DNA from 2 places in the Rhodococcus sp. W8901 genome. Region 1 is predicted to be linked to the other one. Evidence: riboswitches for the same ligand, from Rfam matches in the RefSeq annotation. Region 1 holds a riboswitch; the other holds the start of a gene.
The links. A riboswitch is a leader RNA that binds a small molecule or an ion and turns the genes downstream of it on or off. The one in region 1 is predicted to bind thiamine pyrophosphate.
Positions count from the first base shown of each region.

Region 2: linked by a shared signal. The riboswitch ahead of HUN07_RS09275 (TenA family protein) and the one ahead of thiO (glycine oxidase ThiO) in region 1 are both predicted to bind thiamine pyrophosphate.

Region 1 is NZ_CP054690.1:4,730,945-4,741,940, forward strand. Features, by position in the region: gene pip (prolyl aminopeptidase) at 1-155, shown strand, start outside; gene thiD (bifunctional hydroxymethylpyrimidine kinase/phosphomethylpyrimidine kinase) at 537-1,388, shown strand; gene HUN07_RS22160 (hypothetical protein) at 1,389-1,574, opposite strand; gene HUN07_RS22165 (adenylate/guanylate cyclase domain-containing protein) at 1,649-2,518, opposite strand; gene HUN07_RS22170 (M20/M25/M40 family metallo-hydrolase) at 2,583-4,040, opposite strand; gene HUN07_RS22175 (ABC transporter permease) at 4,139-4,891, opposite strand; gene HUN07_RS22180 (ABC transporter ATP-binding protein) at 4,888-5,853, opposite strand; gene HUN07_RS22185 (pentapeptide repeat-containing protein) at 5,964-6,428, opposite strand; gene HUN07_RS22190 (thiazole synthase) at 6,613-7,362, opposite strand; gene thiS (sulfur carrier protein ThiS) at 7,364-7,573, opposite strand; gene thiO (glycine oxidase ThiO) at 7,585-8,661, opposite strand; TPP riboswitch at 8,661-8,782, opposite strand; gene thiE (thiamine phosphate synthase) at 8,809-9,501, shown strand; gene HUN07_RS22210 (hypothetical protein) at 9,521-9,955, opposite strand; gene HUN07_RS22215 (glycosyltransferase 87 family protein) at 9,972-10,996, opposite strand, start outside.
Region 2 is NZ_CP054690.1:1,930,568-1,941,563, reverse strand. Features, by position in the region: gene HUN07_RS09280 (carboxylesterase/lipase family protein) at 1-1,249, opposite strand, end outside; TPP riboswitch at 1,340-1,436, shown strand; gene HUN07_RS09275 (TenA family protein) at 1,430-2,170, shown strand; gene HUN07_RS09270 (ABC transporter substrate-binding protein) at 2,167-3,192, shown strand; gene HUN07_RS09265 (ABC transporter permease) at 3,233-4,015, shown strand; gene HUN07_RS09260 (ABC transporter ATP-binding protein) at 4,008-4,769, shown strand; gene HUN07_RS09255 (hypothetical protein) at 5,101-5,796, shown strand; gene HUN07_RS09250 (FAD-binding protein) at 5,868-7,406, opposite strand; gene HUN07_RS09245 (VOC family protein) at 7,470-7,988, opposite strand; gene HUN07_RS09240 (uracil-DNA glycosylase) at 8,098-8,970, opposite strand; gene HUN07_RS09235 (SIR2 family NAD-dependent protein deacylase) at 9,069-9,842, shown strand; gene HUN07_RS09230 (AMP-dependent synthetase/ligase) at 9,848-10,996, opposite strand, start outside.

The DNA of each region.
Region 1 (10,996 bases):
GCGTCCGCGCGCTGGCCGCAGCGTGGCCCGATGCCGAGTTGCATCTCGTGGACGAGGCCGGCCACTTCTCCGGCGATCCGGGCATGACAGACCTGGCCGTGGCCGGCACGGACCGATTCGCCCGGGCACACACGTATGCCGATCCGCTCCAATAGTTGTACTGCAGTTCATTTTTGAGCCTGACCCGAGCGACCCCAAATCCCCGCCGAAACCATCACCGACTTCGCCGTTCCCGGCGCCACCGGTTGCGGATCGCTCGGCTCGCTGAACTGGGCCGTCAACCTGCGGGCGGGTCTGCCCTCCGCTGGTACGGGCAACTCCCTGTCCACCACGAGCGCCGTCTACAACGTGGCCGACTGGGAGCTGGTCGAACCCTGATCCACCCGCATCATCTGATCCACCGCTGACCTCGTCCCGGTGCCGGCATCCCTCCGGCACCGGGACGAGTCACGTCGTGGACGTCCCAGCACTCGAGCTTCACCGCGCCCCTCACACCACCGTCCGTCGCACCCGGTCACATGGGTAGGCTCGAGGCCGTGAACTACCTGCCCCTGACGCCGACCGGCCAGACCCCGATCCGCGCCCTCACCATCGCCGGCACCGACTCCGGCGGCGGCGCGGGCATCCAGGCCGATTCGCGCACCATGGCGATGTGCGGGGTACACGCGTGCGTCGCGGTCGCCGCGGTCACGGTGCAGAACTCGGTGGGCGTCAGCGGATTTCACGAGATCCCGCCCGAGACGGTGGCCGCACAGGTGCGCTGCGTCGCCCTGGACATCGGCGTCTCCGCCGCCAAGACCGGCATGCTCGCGTCCACCGCGATCATCGAGGCCGTCGCGCAGGTGTGCACCGAGGTCGGAATCGGCCGCGACGGCTCCATCCCGCTGGTGGTGGACCCGGTGTGCGCGTCCATGCACGGCGATCCGCTGCTGCACGCCGAGGCGCTCGACGCCGTCCGCAACACCCTCATCCCCATCGCGTCGCTCGTGACACCGAATCTCGACGAGGTGCGCCTCATCACCGGCATCGAGGTGGTCGACGACGCCAGCGCCCGCCGCGCCGCCGAGGCCCTGCACGCACTCGGCGCGCAGTGGTCGATGGTCAAGGGCGGGCACCTGCGCTCGTCGACGTCGAGCACCGACCTGCTGTTCGACGGCGACACCTTCCACGAGTTCACCAGCCCGCGGATCGATACCGGCAACGACCACGGCGGCGGCGACACCCTCGCCGCGGCCGTCGCGTGCGCGCTCGCCAACGGCTACGCGATGCCCGACGCGGTCGCATTCGGCAAGGAGTGGGTCACCAAGTGCCTCGAGGCGTCGTACGACCTCGGCGCCGGGCACGGGCCGGTCTCGCCGCTGTGGCGACTGGATCCGAAAAACGCCTGATCAGCGCGAATAGTCGCGCAAAGTCATGACGAAACCGACCGCCACCACCGGCACCGCGAGGATGTAGACGGTAATCCGGAACCACGTGGGCCCGTAGTAGCTCACCGCGATCGCCGCCGCTAACGCCGCGATGATCATCAGCACCCCGTAGAAGGGTGTTCGCTGTGGATGCTCGGACTCGGCCACGTCCTCAGTGTGCGCGCCGGGTGACGGGGGCGGCAACCGTTTCCCGAACTCGTCGGAATCGTCCGGCTGCGGCGTCACCGCGGTGCGGGCGCCGGTCGCAGCACGAACACCCGCAGGTCCTCCGGCACCCCACGCTGCGGCGCCGCCAGCAGACCGCGGCGGTACCGCTTGGCCACCAGGCCCAGCTCGGCGAGCCGCTCCTCCCCGATCGCGTCGTAGGTGTTGCCGGACATCACGACGTTCCCGTTGCCGCCGAGCTCCATCATCCGGGCTGCGACATTGACGTCCACGCCGAACCAGTCCGCGCCGATGGGCTGCGGCAGCCCGGTGTGCAGGCCGACGCGCATGCGCGGGCGGTAACCGTGGTGGTCCAGCGTCGCGAGCGCCGCGCGGGCCGCGAACACCGCCTCCATCGCCTTGTCCGGATGGTCGAACACCACCATCAGCCCGTCGCCGAGCCGCTTGACCACCTGGCCGCCGCGTTCGATCATCGGCGGCTCCACCGTGGCCGCCACTTCCCGCAGCAGACCCAGGGTGGCGCCGTCACCGGCGCCCAGCGACCAGCTCGAGAACCCCACCAGATCCGTGAAGACGATCGTGACCTCGCCGTTCGCCGGACCGCCCCATGCCTTCTCGAGCATCGCCTGCAGCACCTGGAGTGCCGCCATGCTCACCTCGCGGGACGCACCCGGCCCGGTGTCGATCATGCGGGCCGCCGCCCGGGCCCCGCCCGGACCGGCCGTCGACAGCGGATCACCGAACGCGGGATCCCCGGGAAGCGCCTGCCGGATCCGCCGGACGGCATCGACCAGCTGGGGCTGCCGGTCGGCGTCACGGACCCATTTCGCGACCGAGCCCGTCACCTTGGCATGCCCACTCACGGCGCCGGAATCGGTCTCGACCGGTTCCGGTGTGGCGCCGTCTCCCTGAGGGTCGTCACTCACCCCGGCAAGAATAATCGCGGGCCGGTCATCTCGCAGAACTGCCGCGTGACGCCGCTTTCGGCGCCTACTTCCCGGCATCGGCACGGGCCGCCGTCCGCGCGTCACCGGCCGCCGGCACCCCGTTCGGACCGTCGATCGACTGTGCGTAGTGCCCGACGCCGTACCCCACGGCCTCGGCGTTGAGGGCCAGCGCCCGACGATCGACGTTCGCGAGCGTGTCCTGTGACGTGTGGTAGTTCGGGTCGAACATAGTGTCGGCCTCACCGCCCCACTTCTCGGCCTGAGCTGTGGTCTTGTTCTCGTCGGCGCCGGTGAACAACCCGCCCGCCGGGATTCCGACAGCGATGAACGGCCCGTAGTCGGAGCGGCCGTCGAAGTCGGTGCCGTCCGGCGAGATGCCCAGTTGCAGCAGGATCGCGTCGAACGTGCGCTCGATGCCCGGCGACCCCTCCGGCCCCGGGCCCTCGCCCGCCTTGTCGGAGTTGTCGCCGTCGTACGCGAGGTAGCCGGCATTGTGCGAGCCGACCATGTCGAAGTTCAAGTACATCGCGATGTCGCCGCGTGCGGCGGCGTCGAGACCGTTCACGTACGCCTCCGAGCCGAGCAGTCCGATCTCCTCACCGCCCCAGAACGCGAACCGCACCGCGTTGTCGACGTTCGGCGTCGCGCCGAGCTGCCGCGCCGTCTCGAGCAGCGCCGCGACGCCCGAACCGTTGTCGTTGACACCCGGCCCCTCCCGGACGCTGTCCAGGTGCGCCCCCACCATGACGACGTTGTCGTCGGCGCCGGTCTTCGTCTGCGCAATCACGTTGCGGGACTTGGAGGATTCGACGGTGGCGTCGATCGTCAGCGTCGCGTCGCCGCCCTGACGCAGTGCCGCCCCGTCGGCCTTGCCGATGCCACCGGCGGGGATCCGCGCGGCGTCCTTGTCGCCCAACGTGCCACCGGTCAGCGGGCCGTCCTCGTTGTTGACCACCAGGATCGCCGCCGCACCCCGATCGGCCGCCACCTGCTGCTTCTGCGCGAACGGGCACGACCCGCGATCCACCAGCGCCACCGCGCCCGTGACATCGAGACCGTCGTAGTCGGTGGCCTCACAGCCCGGGGTGTCGTCCGACGGCACCGGCACCAGCCGGGCCTGCAGTCCCCCGGGCGGGGTGGCCGGCGAGTACGTCAGCGCCTTCACCGGCACGTCCCGGCCCGACACCTGCAGTGTCTGCGTGGTCACCTGAAAGATGTCGACGTCGAATTCCGGTGTCTCCACATCGAATCCGGCCTGCTCGAGCTGCCCCACCACGTAGTCGACGCTCGCGCCGTAGCCGGGTGTGCCGGCCGCGCGGTTGCCGCCGCTCTCGGTGGCGATCAGCTCGAGCTGTTCGAGGTCGCCGATCACCGCGTCGGTGTCGATCGCTGCCGCCAGCCCGGGGCCGTCGATCGGAGAGCTCAGGTCGTCGGGATCGCTGCACCCCGACAGCATCAGCACACCGGCCAGGCCCGTCACGAACGCCGCCCTCATTCGCATGCGGCGAAGCGTAACCGCCGCGGCCGCCCCGTGCCGCCGAACGCGACGAAGGTCCCGCACCGGTATCGGTGCGGGACCCTCGTCGTAGGCGGGAACGGTCAGGCGTCGCGCTTGTTCACCAGGAACAGGGCCGCGCCGAACACGATCGCGACGAATGCCGCGAAGTAGAGCAGCGAACCCCACGGACCCCAGTGGAAGTCAACGCTGCCACCGTTTCCGAGGAAGTGGTTCATGTTGTTGAACGGGCCGAACTCGCTGATGTACTTGCCCACCTTGGGAATCAGCGTCGCCATACTCTCGATCACCAGCGGCCACAGCAGTAGCAGCGAGATCGCGCCCGCCGACTGGCGGATCAGCGTTCCAACGCCCACCGCGAGCACCGAGACCAGCGCGAAGTAGATCGGCACCCCGAACAGTTCGCGAGCATTGTCGCCCTCACTGATCGACAAGCTCACGCCGGAGGTGGCCTGCCCTAGATAGAAGGACGCCAGCGCGATGACCAGGCCCAGCACCGCCGCGAACCCCGCCAGCAGGAGCGCCTTGCCGGCGATCACCTGCGTCCGGTTCGGGATCGCCTGGAACGTGGTGCGGATGACGCCGAAGCGGTACTCGGTGGTGACGGCGAGGGCCGCCATGATCATCACCAGCATCGAACCGAACTGGACGGCTCCGACCTGGGTGGCGGAGGCGGTGAACTCGCCGAACGGGTTGTCGCCCGAGTCGGTGGACGACTTGTACCCGACACCGACCAACGCAGCGAAACCGATGCTGGCGGCGACAGCGATGAGGCTGCACCACATCGGCGACTTCGTGGTCGTCAGCTTGATGCGTTCTGCATTCAACACGCTCATCGGAGCGCACCTCCCATGTTCTGCGCAGCGCCGGCGGGCTGTCCGGCGACCTGAGCGTGGTACTGCACGTCGTCACCGGTGAGCTTCATGAACGCGTCCTCGAGCGAGCCCTGCTGAGACGACAGCTCGTGCAGGACGATTCCGTTGGAGCCGGCGAGCACACCGATGTCGTCGGTCGCGACGCCCGACACCAGCAGTGCCGGCTGGTGATCGAGACCGGCGTCCTCGCGGACCGCGAACCCCTGCGCGGTGAGCAGACTGCGCAGCGCGTCGAGCTGCGGGCTGCGCACCCGAACCGACGCATCCGACGAGCGGTCGACGAAGTCCCGGACGCTGGTGTCCGCGATCAGCCGTCCGCGGCCGATCACCACCAGATGCTCTGCGGTGAGCGACATCTCGGACAGCAGATGGCTCGACACCAGAACGGTGCGCCCCTCCGCCGCGAGGCTCTGCATGAACTTGCGGATCCACACGATGCCCTCGGGGTCGAGACCGTTGACCGGCTCGTCGAACAGCAGCACCTTCGGGTCGCCCAGCAGCGCGCCGGCCAGGCCGAGCCGCTGCGACATGCCGAGCGAGAATCCGCCGGCCTTCTTGTTCGCGACCTCGCTCAGGCCCACCAGGCGCAGCACCTCGTCGACGCGCGACGCGGGCAGCGAGTTGGCCGCCGCCATCCACTGCAGGTGTGCCTTGGCCGACCGGTTGGGGTGCACCCACTTTGCGTCGAGCAGCGCGCCGACGGTGCGCAGCGGCTGCTTCAGCTGGTGGTACGGCACCCCCTCGATCAGTGCGGTGCCCGACGTCGGCTTGTCGAGGCCCAGGATCATCCGCATGGTCGTCGACTTACCGGCACCGTTCGGGCCGAGGAAGCCGGTGACGATGCCCGGCTTCACGGAGAACGTGAGATCGTCCACCGCTTTCGTCGACCCGTAGGTCTTCGTCAGTCCCCTCACTTCAATCATGGGGACCACAATGCCCGATGAGGGGACCTCCGCGCATCGGTCGCAGGTCTACATCCGTGTCATACCCAGGGATGACACGAACCCTGAGACAGAGTCGGGGACTACCCGGATCAGGCCCGGACGGCGCCGTCCGGCATCGTCACGTCGGTGAGATCTGCGCCACTCACGTCGGCCGTGGCGAGCACCGCGCCGGTCAGATCCGCGTGCGCGAGGTACGCGCCCGCCAATCTGGCGCCCGTCAGGTCGGCGTCCTCGAGGTGCGCCCCGGTCATGTACGCGCCCGAGAGGTCCGCCCCGGCGAGGATCGCGTGCGCCAGGTACGTCGATGTGAGGAACGAGAGCGTCAGCACCGCACCCGACAGGTTGGCGTTCGTCAGATACGCCTTGCTGAAGTCGGCGTCCGCCGCGACGGCGCCGGCGAGATTGGCTCCCGTCAGGTTGGCGCCGCCGAGTTCCGCGGACGTGAGGTCCGCTCCCGACAGGTCGATACCCGCCATGTTGGCGCCCGTCAGGTTGGCACCGGCGAGGTCGGCACCCGACAGATCCATCCCGTGAAGATCCGGAGCGTCGGGCATTTTGTCACGTCGGGCGTTCCACGCCACGACATCCGAACGGAGGAGTTGAAGAAGATCTGCATTCAGCGTCGACATGGCATGTCCTATCCCGGCACTGGAACCAACGGAGCAGTCGCTGCCGAGCCTATGTCGCCCGCGCGCGTTCGGCCAGGTATTTCGACCAATCCGTGATCCGCGTGTCTCCCTACATCGGCGACGACGCCTGCGCCCAGAACCGCTTCGGAATGCGGCCGGCATGCCGGGCCTCGTAGCCGGCGGTGACCGCGCCGCGCATCGCCGACGCCATCAGCGCCGGGTCCTTCGCGCGCGTGACGGCCGTTGCGAGCAGCACCGCGTCACAGCCCAGCTCCATCGCGAGCACCGCGTCGCTCGCGGTGCCGATGCCGGCGTCCAGGATCACCGGCACGTTCGCGGCATCGACGATCATCTCGATGTTGTGCGGGTTCGAGATGCCCAGACCGGTGCCGATCGGCGAGCCCAGTGGCATCACCGCGGCACAGCCCACGTCCTCGAGGCGCTTCGCGAGCACCGGGTCGTCCGTGGTGTACGGCAGCACCGTGAATCCATCGTCCACCAATTGCTCTGCGGCGCTGACCAACTCGATAGCGTCGGGCAGCAGTGTGCGCTCGTCGGCGATCACCTCGAGCTTCACCCAATCGGTCTCGAGCGCCTCGCGCGCGAGCTGCGCGGTGAGCACGGCCTCGGCCGCGCCGCGGCAGCCGGCGGTGTTCGGAAGTAGCGCGATGTCGAGGCGGCGCAGCAGGTCGAGGACCCCGGTGCCGCCCGCGGCATCGACGCGGCGCATCGCGACGGTGGTCAGTTCCGTGCCCGACGCCACCAACGCCTCCTCGAGCACCGCGAGGTTCGCGGCGCCGCCGGTGCCCATGATCAGGCGGGAGCCGAACGTGCGGTCGGCGATCGTCAGCTTGCCCATCTCAGCCACCCTGCACCGCCGTGAGGATCTCGATCTCCCAGCCGCGACCCACCGACTCGGTCCACCGGCCGCGCGGGAACACCGCACCGTCCACCGCGACCGCGATGCCGCGCTGCGGCAGTTCCAGCCGGTCCAACAACTCGGCCACCGTCAGCGGCCCGTCGAATTCGTGGTCCTCACCGTTGACGGTGATACCGATCAACTCACTCATCCAAACCTCACTCATGCCCGCTCATACGTCTGCTGTGAAAATCGTTCGGCGGCGGCACTTTCCGCCTCCGCCAGGGGGTTGCCGTCGAGAATCGCGACAGTCGCGTCCGCGGTGACCGGGGTCATCAGGATTCCGTTGCGCCCGTGCCCGGTCGCGAGCACCACCCGATCCGAGACGCGGCCGATGATCGGCATGTTGTCCGGACTCATCGGGCGCAGACCGGCTTTCGCCTCGTACAGCTCGTACTCGCCGATCGCGGGCATCAGTGCCTCCGCATCGGCGATGAGGTCCCGCACCCCGGCGACGGTGACCTGGGTGTCGTGGCCCGACTCGTACTGCGTCGCACCGACGACGATGCCGTCGGCGCGCGGCACCAGGTACGACGGCCGGCCGTGCACACTGCCGCGGATAGTGCGCCGGGGCGCCGGCGTCACGCCCGGCCGGGCCCGAAGGCGCAGGATCTCGCCCTTCACCGGACGCACAGGCAGATCCGGCCACAGCTGCGCCGAGTTCGATCCCGCCGACAGCACCACCTGATCGGTGGTGAGCGTTTCCAGGTCGGTCACCGACTGCTCGATCAGCTCCACACCGGCCGCGACGGCGGCCGTCCGCAGCGCCTGCACCAGTAGCCGGTTGTCGACGGCCAACTCGGTGGGCGCCTGCAGCGCCAGGCGGATGCCGCGGCCCAGCGACGGCTCCAACTCCCGGATCTGCGCGCGGTTCAAGATCTTCAGCTCGTGCCCCTGCGTTGCCACCCACTCGGCGATGGTGTGCAGGTCCGCGGCGTCGGCGGCGTCCAGCGCGACGGTCAGCGAGTCGTCGGACGTGAACAGTGTCACCCCCGCGACGGCTTCCAGTTCGGCGCCGAATTCCGGCCACCGCTGCAGCGACGACGCCCCCAGCGCCAGCGCCTTCTCCTCACCGGGCCAGCCCTCCGACAGCGGGGCCAGCATGCCGCCGGCCACCCACGACGCACCGCTTCCCGGTGCCGGGTCGTGCAGCTTCACCGTCCAGCCGCGCTGCGCCGCACGCCAGGCGATCGACAGGCCGATGACACCGCCACCCACGACGGAAACCGATCGGGTCAACTTTTCTCCACCTCACTCCCTGCGCCGGCATGATCCGGGTCAGGTATGACGGTCGGGGCCGGCAGGCCCCCTCTCAGCCCCGCGCACAGTCTGCGCTCCTGGGACTCCCGTGTTGATTCGTCCGCATTAGAGACTACCGTTCCAGGTGTGCATGCCTCCCAGTCCGTCAAGCGCCTGACGCCCCGCGAGCGACTCGCAGACGCGCGCCTCTATCTCTGCACCGACGCCCGCCGCGACAAGGGCGATCTGGCCCACTTCGTCGAAGCGGCACTCGCCGGCGGCGTCGACATCGTCCAGCTCCGCGACAAGGGCTCGGCGGGCGAACGCGAACTCGGGCCGATGGAGGTCAAGGAGGAGCTGGCCGCGCTCGCGGTGATCGGTGCCGCGGCCCGCCGGCACGGCGCGCTGCTCGCCGTCAACGACCGCGCCGACCTCGCGCTCGCCGCGGGCGCCGACGTCCTGCACCTGGGCCAGAACGACCTGCCGGTACACTACGCGCGCCGGATCGTCGGCCCCGACGTCGTGATCGGACGCTCCACCAACAACCGCGCGCAGGCCAGCCTCGCCGCGATCGAAGAGGACGTCGACTACTTCTGCACCGGGCCGGTGTGGGCCACCCCCACCAAGCCGGGCCGGACGGCGTCCGGCATCGAACTGGTCCGCAGCACGGCCGACGCCGCTCCGACGCGGCCGTGGTTCGCCATCGGCGGCGTCGACCAGGAGCGGCTGCCGCAGATCCTCGAAGCCGGCGCCACCCGGATCGTCGTCGTGCGCGCCATCACTGCCGCCGACGACCCGGAGGCCGCCGCGCGGGCGCTGTCCGACGCGCTGCGCGGCTGACCACCGCTCGGCGCCTCGGTCAGCAGGTTCCGGAGACGGCGCCGTCGACCGAGTCCTCGATCATTGCGCGGCTCGCCTCGGGCATGTCCTCCCAGGTGGCGGTACTCGGGTCGAGCGGCGGCGCGCCCACCGCTTCGGCCTGCATGTTGTAGGAGGCGACCCAGACGGCCGAGTTCGCCTTCAGCTGATCGAGGAACGCCTGCCCCTGGGCCGCACGGTCGAACGACTCGCCAGTCCCCTTCGCCTGGGCCTCGGAACTGTCGAGGAAGGCGGTCACCTGGCTGCACATCTCCTTGACCGCGGCGTCGAGCGCGGCAGAGTCGTCCTGAGCGGCCGTCCCCTGCACGGAGGTGGTCGCCGACGGGCCGGACGCGGAGGTCTCCTCGCTGTCACTGCAACCCGTCAGGAGCAGCAGTGCGGCGGGGACGAGGGCGATCACATGTCGAATACGCATGCCCGACATGGTGACACTATGTCCGGTTCGCATCGGCGGCCGGTACCTGGTCGTGCACTCCGTCGGGTGTGCATCGGGCCGCGACAATGCCGGCCCCGATCAACACTCCGACGTAGAGGAGGATGTAGATGTTCATCAGGACGTCGGCGACGGTCCACCACGGCGGGAACAGGAACAGCCCCACCACCACGACGTACTCGTCCCACCGGTAGGGCCAGGCCCCGGTCGCGACCGCGATCACGAGCGCCGCGAGCCACCACCACCAGTTCGTCAGTGCCCGGTGCACGATGTAGACGAGCAGCGGCACGAACCACACCCAGTGGTGGCTCCACGAGAAGGGCGAGACTGCCGCGGCGCTCAGCCCTGCGACCGTGACCGCGAGGAGATGCTCGCCGCCGCGGTGCAGACGCAGCACGATCCACATGCTGACCACCACGACGATCGCCGCGAGCACCACCCACAGCACCGTCGGCGCGGGCTTCCCGGTCAGGTGCGCGATCACGCCGCGGATCGACTGGTTCGACGGGTGCTCGTCCTGCGCGATGCGGGTGGACTCGAAGAACGTCTTGGTCCAGTACTGCCACGAATCGTTCGGGAGCACCAGCCAACTCGCGCCGATGGTGGCCGCGATGGTCCCCACGGCCACGGCCGCGGCCCGCCACTGCCTCAGCACCAGGTAGTAGAGGACGAAGTACGCCGGCGTCAGCTTGATCCCGGCGGCGATACCGACACCGACACCCTTGAGCTTGCTGTTCTCGCCGCGCGAGACGTCCCACAGCACCAACGCCATCAGGACCAGGTTGATCTGGCCGTAGAACAGCGTCGTGCGAACTGGTTCGAGGAACGTACACGCCACCGCCAGCAGCGCCGAGACACCCACCAGGTACGGCGTGATCCGATACCCGAGCATCCGCCAGCACAGCGCGACGATGGCAACCAGCAGGACTAGGTTGGCCCCCATCCAGATGTACTTGTCGATCCCGCCCGGCAACAGTCCGAACGGGATGAACATCAGCGTCGAGAACGGCGTGTACGTGTAGA
Region 2 (10,996 bases), 2.8 Mb from region 1:
GCATCGGAGCGGCGTGATCGAACCGGTAGACCCACGTGGGCGAGTGGCGGCTGTGCGCGTCGGCGACCCACAGCGCGGGCATCCGGAACGCCGCGTCCCGTGAGATTGCCAGGGCGCCCCGCGGTTTCGCGCCGTCCGGGTAGGCGGCGACGATCTCGGCGAGCCGCAGCGCCGACAGGCCCGGATTGTCCTGCGCGAGTCCGGCGAACATCTGCTGGACCGCCTCGGCGCTGACCGGCAGCAGCGGTGAGCGCATGAACTTGAAGATCGACGCCTCGTCCTTGTTGGAGCCGATGATGAGCGGGATCCGGTGCGAGTACCCCTTCTGGAAGGCGGCGACCGGGTAGTGCGGGACCAGGTCGCGGTCCACGACCGGCGCCATCGCCAGCGTGCCCGGCACCTTCGTCGGCACCTCGTTGACGAGGAGGTCGCCCGCCTTCACCAAGCGTTCGAACGGCATGTCGCAGAGCTCGGCGACCCGTTCCGCCGGCAGATCGAGGATCTCGAGGAACCGTGCCGCGACGGACGCGGCCCGCTCCGCGCCGTACACCGACGTCGACGGCGGGCTCTGCGCGATCGCGCGGTGGAACAGGCCTTCCGCGCGGGGCACCGTCATCAGTGTCGTGATCGAACCGCCACCGGAGGACTCGCCGAACAACGTCACCTCACCGGGGTCACCCCCGAAGGCCTGGATGTTGTCGCGCACCCACTCGAGGGCAGCAATCTGGTCGCGGAGACCCAGGTTCGACTCGAACGTCCGCTCGGGAGTGGTGAACGACGACAGATCCAGGAAGCCGAGAGTGCCCAACCGGTAGTTGAAGGTCACCAGGACGACGTCGCCACGCTCGGCGAGCAGGCGGCCGTCGTAGATGGGCTGGGCCGACGACCCCAGGCAGTACGCGCCGCCGTGGATCCACACCATCACCGGCCGCGGCGTCCCATCCGGCCGCGGCGCCCACACGTTGACGGTCAGGCAGTCCTCGTCGATCCGCAGGTCCGGGTCGATCGGCACCGACGTGTCGTGGCCCTGCGGCGCCATGGGACCGAACACCCTGCCGTCGCGGATCTCGGTCCACGGCTGCGGCGCACTCGGGCGCCGGAAGCGGCGCTCACCGGTCGGCGGCGCCGAATACGGAATCCCCTTCCACGAGAAAACCGAGCCGTCGGCATATCCGCGTATCGGACCGAGCGGCGTCTCCACCACGAGTGTGTCGGGTGCCTGTGTCTCGACGATCTCCACGGCTTCCATCACGCGGCCCTCCTCACCTTCGACCGCCAGCCGACCGAGGCTGACAGCCGACTGCCAACGTACCAATCCGGCGGTGCTAAGGTCGGCTCGTTCATTGACACGGGGTGCTCCGCACGGGCGGGGCTGAGATCACACCCGGGAACCTGCATCAGGTAATGCTGACGAAGGGATGTCACGGCGATGACCACGCCTGTCCACGACAAATCTGTCCACACCAGCGACGACGCCGCACCGGCCGACGCGCGCTTCACCGATCACCTGTGGGATCGCACCGCGGTCCTGCGCGGCGCGATCGACGACATGGAGTTCCTGCGTCGTCTCGGCGACGGCACACTGCCGCTCGACGTGTTCCGCACGTACGTCGAACAGGACGCTCTCTACCTGGCCGAGTACGCGAAGGCACTCGCGCTGCTCGCCGCCAAGTCCCCCGATCCGCACACCGCGGCGTTCTGGGCCACATCGGCGTCGACGGCCGCGGTGGTCGAGACCGAACTCCACGAGAGCCTGCTCGCCGGCGGCGTCCTGCCCGCGAGCGACTCCACGCCGGAACACTCGCAGGCCTGCCTCGGGTATGTGTCGTACCTGACGGCCACCGCCGCCACCGAGTCGTATGCCGTGGCCGCCGCCGCGGTGTTGCCGTGCTTCTGGATCTACGGCGAGGTGGGCCGCAAGCTCGCCGCGAGCGCCGCGGAGGTGCTGGCGGCGGACCCGTCGCATCCGTACGCCCAGTGGGTCACCACGTACGACGCCCCCGAGTTCCAGGAGTCCGTCGAGACCGCGCGCCGACTGGTCGACGTCGCGGCAGCGGCAACGACGTCCGCGCAGCGGGAGGCGATGGCGCGCGCGTTCGTGATCGCCACGCGCTACGAGTTCATGTTCTGGGACACCGCCCTGAACCCGCAGCCCTGGCCCGCGTCGTGACGTCGATGTCCCGGCTGCGCAGGGTCCTCGCGACGTCCGCGATCGTCGCGTCGGCACTGAGCGTCCTCACCGGGTGCGGCAGCGACGACTCCGGAGACACCATCCGCTTCGCCCTCGACTGGACACCGAACACCAACCACACCGGGTTGTACGTCGCGTTGCAGGAGGGGTTCTTCGCGGACGCGGGACTCGACGTCCAGGTGCTGCCGTACAACAACACGTCCCCCGACACGCTCGTCGACTCGGGCAACGCCGAATTCGGTTCCAGCTTCCAGGATTCTGCGACGTTCTCGCGTGCCGCGGGCGCGCAGACCGTCTCCGTGCTGGCGCCGTTGCAGCACTGGGCGACGGGCATCGGCGTGAAGGCGGACCGCGCCGATCTCGCCGGCCCGAAGGACCTCGACGGGAAGACCTACGCCGGGTTCGGCGACCCCGGCGAACGCGAGATCCTCCGTCAGGTCATTCGAAACGACGGCGGAACAGGTGATTTCGAGACGGTCGTGCTGGGAACATCGGCGTACGAGGCGGTGTACGGCGGGCAGGCCGACTTCACGGTGTCGTACTTCGCGTGGGAGGGCGTCGAGGCCGCCCGCCGCGGCACCCCGATGCGCTACTTCCACTACACCGACTACGGCTTCCCGGACGCGTACGCGATCGTGGTGAACGGGAACGAGGAGTGGCTGGCCGCACATCCCGAGCAGGCCCGCAAGTTCGTGCAGGCGCTGCAGCGCGGCTACCAGGTGGCCGCCGACGATCCGGACCGTGGCGCCAAGGCACTGATCGCCGCGAATCCGGGCGTGTTCAGCGACGAGGAGTTGGTGTTCGAGAGCCAGCGGATGCTGGCCGCCAACTACATGAAGGACGCATCGGGGCGCGTCGGCACGCAGACGCTCGAGCAGTGGTCGGGGTACTCCCGCTTCCTGTTCGAGCACGGTCTGCTCGCAGGCCCCGACGGCAAGCCACTCACCACCGAGCCGGACTGGTCGACGTACTTCACCGATGAGTACCTCGCAGCGCCGTAAGCGCGGAGCGCTCGATGGGCGCCGTCACGGAGCGCACACGATGTACGGTGCGGTGCGCCGGCTACTGCCGGCGATCGTCGTGGTGATCGCGCTCGTCGCGGCATGGCAGGCCTATGTCGCGGCGAGCGGGATCCGCCCGCAGGTGCTGCCGTCACCGGCGCGGGTCCTCGAACAGGGCTGGGCGCACCGCGACGACATCGCCGTCCACGCGTGGTCCACGCTGCAGGTGACGCTCGTCGGGTTCGCGGTGTCCCTCGCGGTGGCGTGGGCGCTCGCGATCGTCGTCGACTTCTCGCCGTGGCTGCGCAGGGCTTTCGTTCCCCTGTTCGTGATCTCGCAGACCCTCCCGATCATCGCGATCGCGCCTCTGATGATCATCTGGTTCGGGTTCGGCCTGCTGCCGAAGATCCTGGTGATCGCGCTGGCCACGTTCTTTCCCATGGCGATCGGGTTGATCGAGGGGTTCGCCTCGACCGACCGGGAGGCCGGTGCGCTGCTGCGCAGCATGGGTGCCTCCCGGTGGCAGCAGTTCCGCTACGTGCGGCTACCGTCCGCCCTCCCCCGGTTCTTCACGGCGCTGCGCATCGGCGTCACCTACGCCGTGGTGGGTGCGGTGTTCGCCGAATACGTCGGCGCCACTTCCGGTCTGGGCATCTACATGAGCATCCAGAAGAACTCGTTCCGCACCGACCTGGTGCTCGCCGCCGTCCTGGTGACGGCGGCGATCAGCGTCGCGCTGTACCTGTGCACGTTCGCGATCGAACGTGTCGTGGCGCCGTGGATCGCACAGCCGAGCTGGTCCCAGGAGTCGCGTCGTGGCTGAGCGGCCGATCGTCGAACTGTCGGACGTCACCAAGTCGTTCGGCACACGCCGCGTCCTCGACGGCATCGAGTTCGCGGTCCGTCCCGGCGAATTCGTGTCGGTGATCGGTCCCAGCGGGTGCGGCAAGAGCACCGTGTTCTCGATCGTCGCGGGCCTCGAGCCCCCGGACTCCGGGACCGTGGCAGCGCCGACGTGCGCCCACATGCCGCAGAGGGATCTGCTGTTCCCGTGGCGCTCGGTGATCGACAACACCACCCTGGGCCTCGAGGTCCAGCGGATGCCCCGGAAGCAGGCGCGGGCGCGCGCGGCCGAGCTGTTCCCCGTGTTCGGCCTGGCCGGGTTCGAGGATGCGCGCCCGCACCAACTGTCGGGCGGCATGCGCCAGCGGGCCGCGTTGCTGCGGACCGTGGTCCAGGACCGCGAGGTGCTGCTCCTCGACGAGCCGTTCGGCGCCCTCGACTCCCTCACCCGCACCGAGATGCAGACGTGGCTGCAGGACGTCTGGCAGCGCTATCGCTGGACGGTGCTGATGATCACCCACGACATCCGCGAGGCGGTGTTCCTGTCCGACCGGGTGATCGTGCTCTCGGCCCGGCCCGCGACGGTCCGCCGCGAGGTCGTCGTCGATCTGCCGCGGCCCCGGGAACTGTCGGTGATGACGTCGCCCGAGTTCGCCGCGATCGAGCACGACCTCATCGAGATCCTGCACGAAGAGTCCCGCCGGGCGCTGGCGGAACAGGAGACCGCCGACTGAGCGCAGTACCGGCCGGTCTCCACGTCGCGATCCCGAAAGTTACTACCGCCCAAGCCAACCGGTCGGTTGAGACCCGATAGAGACGAACAACGGATAACACTCGACGGATCGAGACATCCTCGTTATCCTTCTGTTACGGCGTTACCGGAGAGGCCATTCGGCACCAGCGCCACCACCACGTAGAGATACCGGGCCGGTCGACGCTCGGAGTCTGCTCCGAGCCTGCTCCGAGCCTGCTCCGCGCCCTCCGACACCCGACCGAAGGCGCGTTCTTCGCTGCCTCACCAGTACCCGACCTCGTCTCCGGATGGTCATCCGACAGGAAGAGAAGATGACGAAACGAGTCCTGCTGGCCACGCTCGCCGCATTCGCCGCCCTGGTGCCGGCACTGGCCCTCGCCCCTGCCGCATCGGCGGCAACGGGAACGATCTCCAACGGCATCGCCTGGACGGCGAAGCCCGATGCCGGCCCGTCGAACCCGCTGCAGAACCAGGAGTACTGCACCCTCGGAGTCGTCGGCACCGACAGTCTCGGCAACAAGATCGCGATCTCCGCGGGGCACTGCGTCTCCGCGGTCGCGGGCGGAGCAACTGAATTTCCGGACGGTGCAACGGTTTACCGGTTCCTGTCGACCGGGACCGGAGATCCGATCGGAACCATCGCATACCGTGATCCGAGCATCGACTTCGTGGTGATCAAGCTCAACCCGGACGCGGTCCTGTCCTCGAACGGACCAGAGGTGCGGATCGACAGCATCGGGCCGTCCAATCCGGACGGCGAGCTGTGCAAGGCCGGAGTACGGACCGGCGTCACCTGTGGACCGATCTACGGACAGGCCGCGTCCCGGATCAACTCGTTCGTCACCGCCAACGGCGGAGACTCCGGCGGCCCCGCGTTCGTCAACGACACGCAGCTGGTGGGGATGACCCGGGGGCCGTTCGAGTTCGTGGACTTCTCCGCGGTGCTCGACGGCATCGCCACGCAGTCCAACCCGGTCGGCAAGGGGTTCGCGGTCACGAACAACTAGCCTTTCGCGAGAACTACTGCGCCCCCGCTGCCGGTGAACCGGCAGCGGGGGCGCAGTAGTAGCTGGACCGACTACTTACCGGCCATGTCCATCGCCGCGAGATGGCTGAACAGCATGCTGGTGCCGATCGGGTTGCCGCCGCCGGGGTAGACGGTGCCGCTCGGCGCCGCCATCGTGTTGCCCGCCGCGTACAGGCCCGCGATGGGCTTGCCCGACGTGTCGAGCACCCGCGCCGCGGTGTCGGTGCGCAGGCCGCCCTTGGTGCCGAGGTCGGAGATGCCGAACGCGGCCGCGTGGAACGGACCCTGCTCGATCGTGACGAGTGGCGGCTCACCACCGGAGAACGCGCGATCGTAGGCCTCGTCGCCGCGACCGAAGTCGGGATCGACGCCGGTGCCGACGAACGAGTTGAACCGCTCGACGGTCGCGACCAGGTTCTCGGCCGGGACACCGATCTTCGCCGCCAGCTCCTCGAGGGTGTCGGCGGTGTGCCACAGACCGGCGTCGACGTACTTCTCCGTCTCGACCATCGAGACGTTGGTGGCGTTCACCGGAGGACGCTCGCCGTCCTTGTCGTCGTAGATCATCCAGTACGGCAGCGTGGCCTGACCGGCCTCCATCTGGGCGATGATGTCGCGGCCGATGCGGTCGTATGCCGCCGACTCGTTGACGAACCGCTGGCCGTCCTGGTTGACGAAGATGCCGGCGGTGAACCACAGCGCGAACGCCGACCGCCCGTCCGGATGCGTCATGCCGGGCGACCACCACGCCTCGCCCATCAGGTCGGTATCCGCGCCGACCGCGATGCCGGCCTGGTGTGCCTTACCGAGGTTGCCCCACGGCCCCATCGTGTCGCGGGCCTCACCGGGAACGCCGTACTTCTGGCGCATCTCGTCGTTGCCCTCGAAGCCACCGGCCGCGAGCAGAACGCCCTTGCGGGCGTGGATCGCGACCCGCTCGCCGTCCCGCTCGACGATGCCGCCGACCACGGCGCCGTCCTCGACCACCAGCTCGACGAGCGCGGTGTTCAGGTGCAGCTTCGCGTTCGGGTACTTCTCCATCGCCTTGAGGAAGCGGGCGATCAGGGCGCGGCCACCGATCAGGTACTCGGGCAGGGGCGCACCGAGACGGTCGAAGTCCAGCGGGCCGCGCACCAGCTCGTGCAGGTCACCGACCTCCGAGATCGGCAGCGGGCTCGGCATTGTGTGGCGCTGGCCGTCGAGGCGCGCCTTGGGCGCCTTGCCGAAGTAGTCGGGCCACGGCAGCATCTCGAACTTCAGGATCTCGTCCTGCTCGAGATACGCGATCAGCGGCGCGCCGCCGCGGACGTAGGTGTCCTGCAGCTCGCGCGGGGTGCGATCACCGACCACCGCGTGGTAGTACTCGAGCGCATCCTCGATCGTGTCGTCGGTGCCCGCGCGCTCGAGCACCGGGTTGCACGGGAACCAGACCCCGCCGCCGCCCGAGTACGCCGTGGTCCCACCGAACTTGTCGGTTGCCTCGACCAGGATCACGTCGAGGCCCTCACGGGCCGCGGTGTACGCGCCGGTGACGCCGCCGCCACCCGAGCCGACCACCAGGACATCGCATTCTTCGTTCCAGTTGACCATCGTTCAGCCTTTCCCGGCCGTGCCGGATTCTGTTTCCACTCTGTGTGTCCGGGGTGCCGTGGATCAGGCGATAATGCGGACCGGATCGGTGCCGTCCCAGGTGCGCGCCTGCTCGATCCCGTACGCGAGCATCTGGCGCATCGCGGGACTCTGGATGTACTCGAAGATGACGCCCGGCTCCCCGGGCGACTGCAGATAGGCCACGCGCGTGCCTGCGCCCTCCGCGACGAACAGCTCCTCCAGCCCCTTCCCCCGGGCCGCCGCGAGGGACGCGTCCAGGTCCTCGGTGATCCACGCGAGGTGGTGCGGACCCGCCAACGGCGAGCCGGACTCGTCGACGTACGGCGACGGGCCGGACGACGTGGGCTGGATCAACTCGATCTGCATGTCGCCCGAGTAGCCCATCGCCACGTCCATGGTCACCGCGGTCTCCGCACCCGCGTACCGGCCGTGCAGGGTCACGCCGCGAAACACGGTCCACGGACCGACGCCGACGGACCCCACCCAGTGCGCGATGCTCGCGTCGAGGTCCCCGACCACGTACCCGACCTGGACGGCGGGTTCGGCCACCACGTGACTCATTCGGACCTCCAACGACATTCGGACGGGGTGTGATCCTAGCCACGCAGAGGGGAGGTGGATCAAGCATTCGTCCCACTGAGAGGACGTTCGCGAGTTCCGGATGCAGCGGTCAGCGGCCGGAGCCGCCGCACCCCCAGCCGAGTCCGGCAAGGTCCTGGCCACGGGCGACGACGTCGTCGAGCATCTTCTCGGTGAGTTTGCCGGTGAAGGTGTTCTGCTGACTCGGGTGGTAACAGCCGATCACGTTGAGCGGCTTGCCGTCCGCCTTGTGGACGACGGCGACCTCACCGTGCCCGAATTTCGGCTTCGGCGTCGGTACCGTGCCACCCGCCCGCCGAACTGCGTTCAGTGTGGCGTCCCAGCCGAAACCGCCGAGCGCGATGACGGCGCGCACCCACGGCAGCAGTTGCGCGAGCTCGGCGTCGAGCCAGCCCGCGCAGCAGTCGCGCTCGTCGACACTGGGCTTGTTGTCGGGCGGTGCGCAGCGCACCGCCGAGATCATCCGCGCGCCGAACAGCTTCTGCCCGTCGCCCGCGTACTCGACCTCGCCCTTGCTCGCGATCCCGGCTCGGTGCAGGGCCCGGAACAACCAATCCCCCGCCTGATCGCCGGTGAACATCCGCCCGGTCCGATTGCCGCCGTTGGCGGCCGGTGCCAGTCCCATGATCAGCAGCTTGGGGAAGTCGTCACCGAAACCGACCAGTGGGCGCCCCCAGTAGGGCTGGTCCGCGAACGAGCGGCGCTTGACCTCGGCGGCCTGCTCGCGCCAGTCAACCAGCCGAGGGCACGCCCGGCACACACTGATTCGGGCGCCCAACTCCGCGAGATTCTTTGCGGCGGCGGCCTCGGCGACGACGTCGGCGCACGAGTGCGCGATCGGGGTGTCCGGGGTCGCCGGATCGCCCGGCCAGCCGCTGCCCGCAGCAACGGGGGAGGTGAACAGTTCGCCGGTGCCGGGGTGCGGCAGGAACTGCGCGGTCATCGCAGCACGCAGGTAGACATGGGTCAATTCAACCCGATGCACCCGGGTGGGCCCAGTCCGGTTCGGCACGCGGTCCACCGACCTGCACAATCGACGATATGACCGCACCCGAGCCAGATCCCGCCCTCGTCGGCGCCGCCCGCGCCGCCCGTCGTGTCGTGGTGTTCAGCGGCGCCGGAATGTCGGCCGAGAGCGGCGTGCCGACCTTCCGGGACGCACAGACCGGGTTGTGGGAACGATTCGAGCCGGCCGAACTGGCCACCCCCGAGGCGTGGCACCGCGACAGCGGCCTGGTGTGGGCGTGGTACCAGTGGCGGACCGGACTCGCGCGGCGTGTGCAACCGCACGCCGGTCACCGCGCGATCGCCCAGTGGGCCGGGCGCACCGGGATGACGGTGATCACCCAGAACGTCGACGACCTCCACGAGCGGGCGGGCAGTCCGGTCGCCGCGCACCTGCACGGCAGCCTGTTCTCACCACGATGCAGCGACTGTGGCTCGTCGTTCCCCGGCGACGGCGGCGTCGAGGCCGAACCCACCGGTCCGCTCGCGCCGCCGACATGCGAAAACTGCGGCGGGGCGGTGCGCCCCGGCGTCGTGTGGTTCGGCGAGGCACTGCCCGAGGACGCGTGGCAACGCGCGGTCGACGCGGTCGAGGACTGCGACCTCATGGTCGTCGTGGGCACGTCCGCGGTGGTGTATCCGGCCGCGGAACTGCCGCTGCGGGCCGCACGATCCGGCGCGACGGTCGTCGAGATCAATCCCGAGGCAACCGGATTGAGCGACGACGTGCACTACTCGTGGCGCACGACCGCGGCCGTGGGCCTGCCGGCGTTGGTCGCGGCCGCCGGTGACGCCGGAGGCCGCCGCTGACGAGCTCAGTGCCCCCGGTAGATCGACTCGATCTGCTCGGCGAAACGCTCGGACACCACCTGCCGCTTGATCTTCAGCGTGGCGGTCAGTTCCCCGGACTCCTCGCTGAGGTCGTGCGGCAGGATCTCGAACCTCTTGATCGCCTCCGCGTGGGAGACCGTCGAATTCGCGTCGTCGATGACGGCCTGGAGCGCGGCGCGGAGATCGGTGTCCGTGGCGAGATCGGCGACCGTCGCCGATGCCGGCTTTCCGTTCGCCGACTTCCAGTTCCCGAAGGGCTCGGGGTCGAGGGTCAACAACACACCGATGAACGGTCGACCGTCACCCACGACAACAGCCTGTGAGACAAGCACGTTCGAACGCAGGCGATCCTCGAGTGGGCCCGGCGAGACGTTCTTTCCTCCGGCGGTAACCAGCAGGTCCTTCTTCCGCCCGGTGAGCGTCAGGTACCCGTCGTCGTCCAGTTCGCCGAGGTCCCCGGTGCGGAGCCAGCCGTCGTGGAAGGTGTCCGCCGTGGCGGAGTCGTTGCGCCAGTACCCGGCGAACACGACGCCGCCGCCGAGTTCGATCTCGCCGTCCGGCGCGATCCGCACCGAGTTTCCGCTCATCGGGCGGCCCACCGTGCCGATCTTCTGCTCGTCGGGCACGTTGACACAGTGCGCGGCAGTGGACTCCGTGAGCCCGTAGCCCTCGTAGATCGGCACGCCGACGCCGCGGAAGAAGTGGCCCAGCCGCGGCATGAGCGCCCCGCCGCCCGAGATCGCCCACCAGCACTGGTCGCCCAGCGCGGCACGAAGTTTGGCGTACACCAGCCGATCGGCGATCGCGTGTCGCAGCTTCAGGAGCCGGGACGGGCCACCCGTGTCGAGGGATTCGCTGTAGGCGATCGCGGTGGCCTCCGCGAAGGCGAACACCGCCCGCGGAATCCGGCCCCCGGTCTCGGCGGCATGGCCGGCGCTGTCGCGCACCTTCTCGAAAACCCGTGGAACACCGAGGATCACGTGTGGCCGGAAGCGCTGGAACTGGCCCGCGACCGTGCCGAAGTTCGACCAGTGTGCCTGGGTGCCGCCGGCCTCGAACATCGCGAGGGACACCGCGCGCGCGAGCACGTGAGCCAACGGAAGGAAGGTCAGCATCCGGTTGCCGGGCTTGGC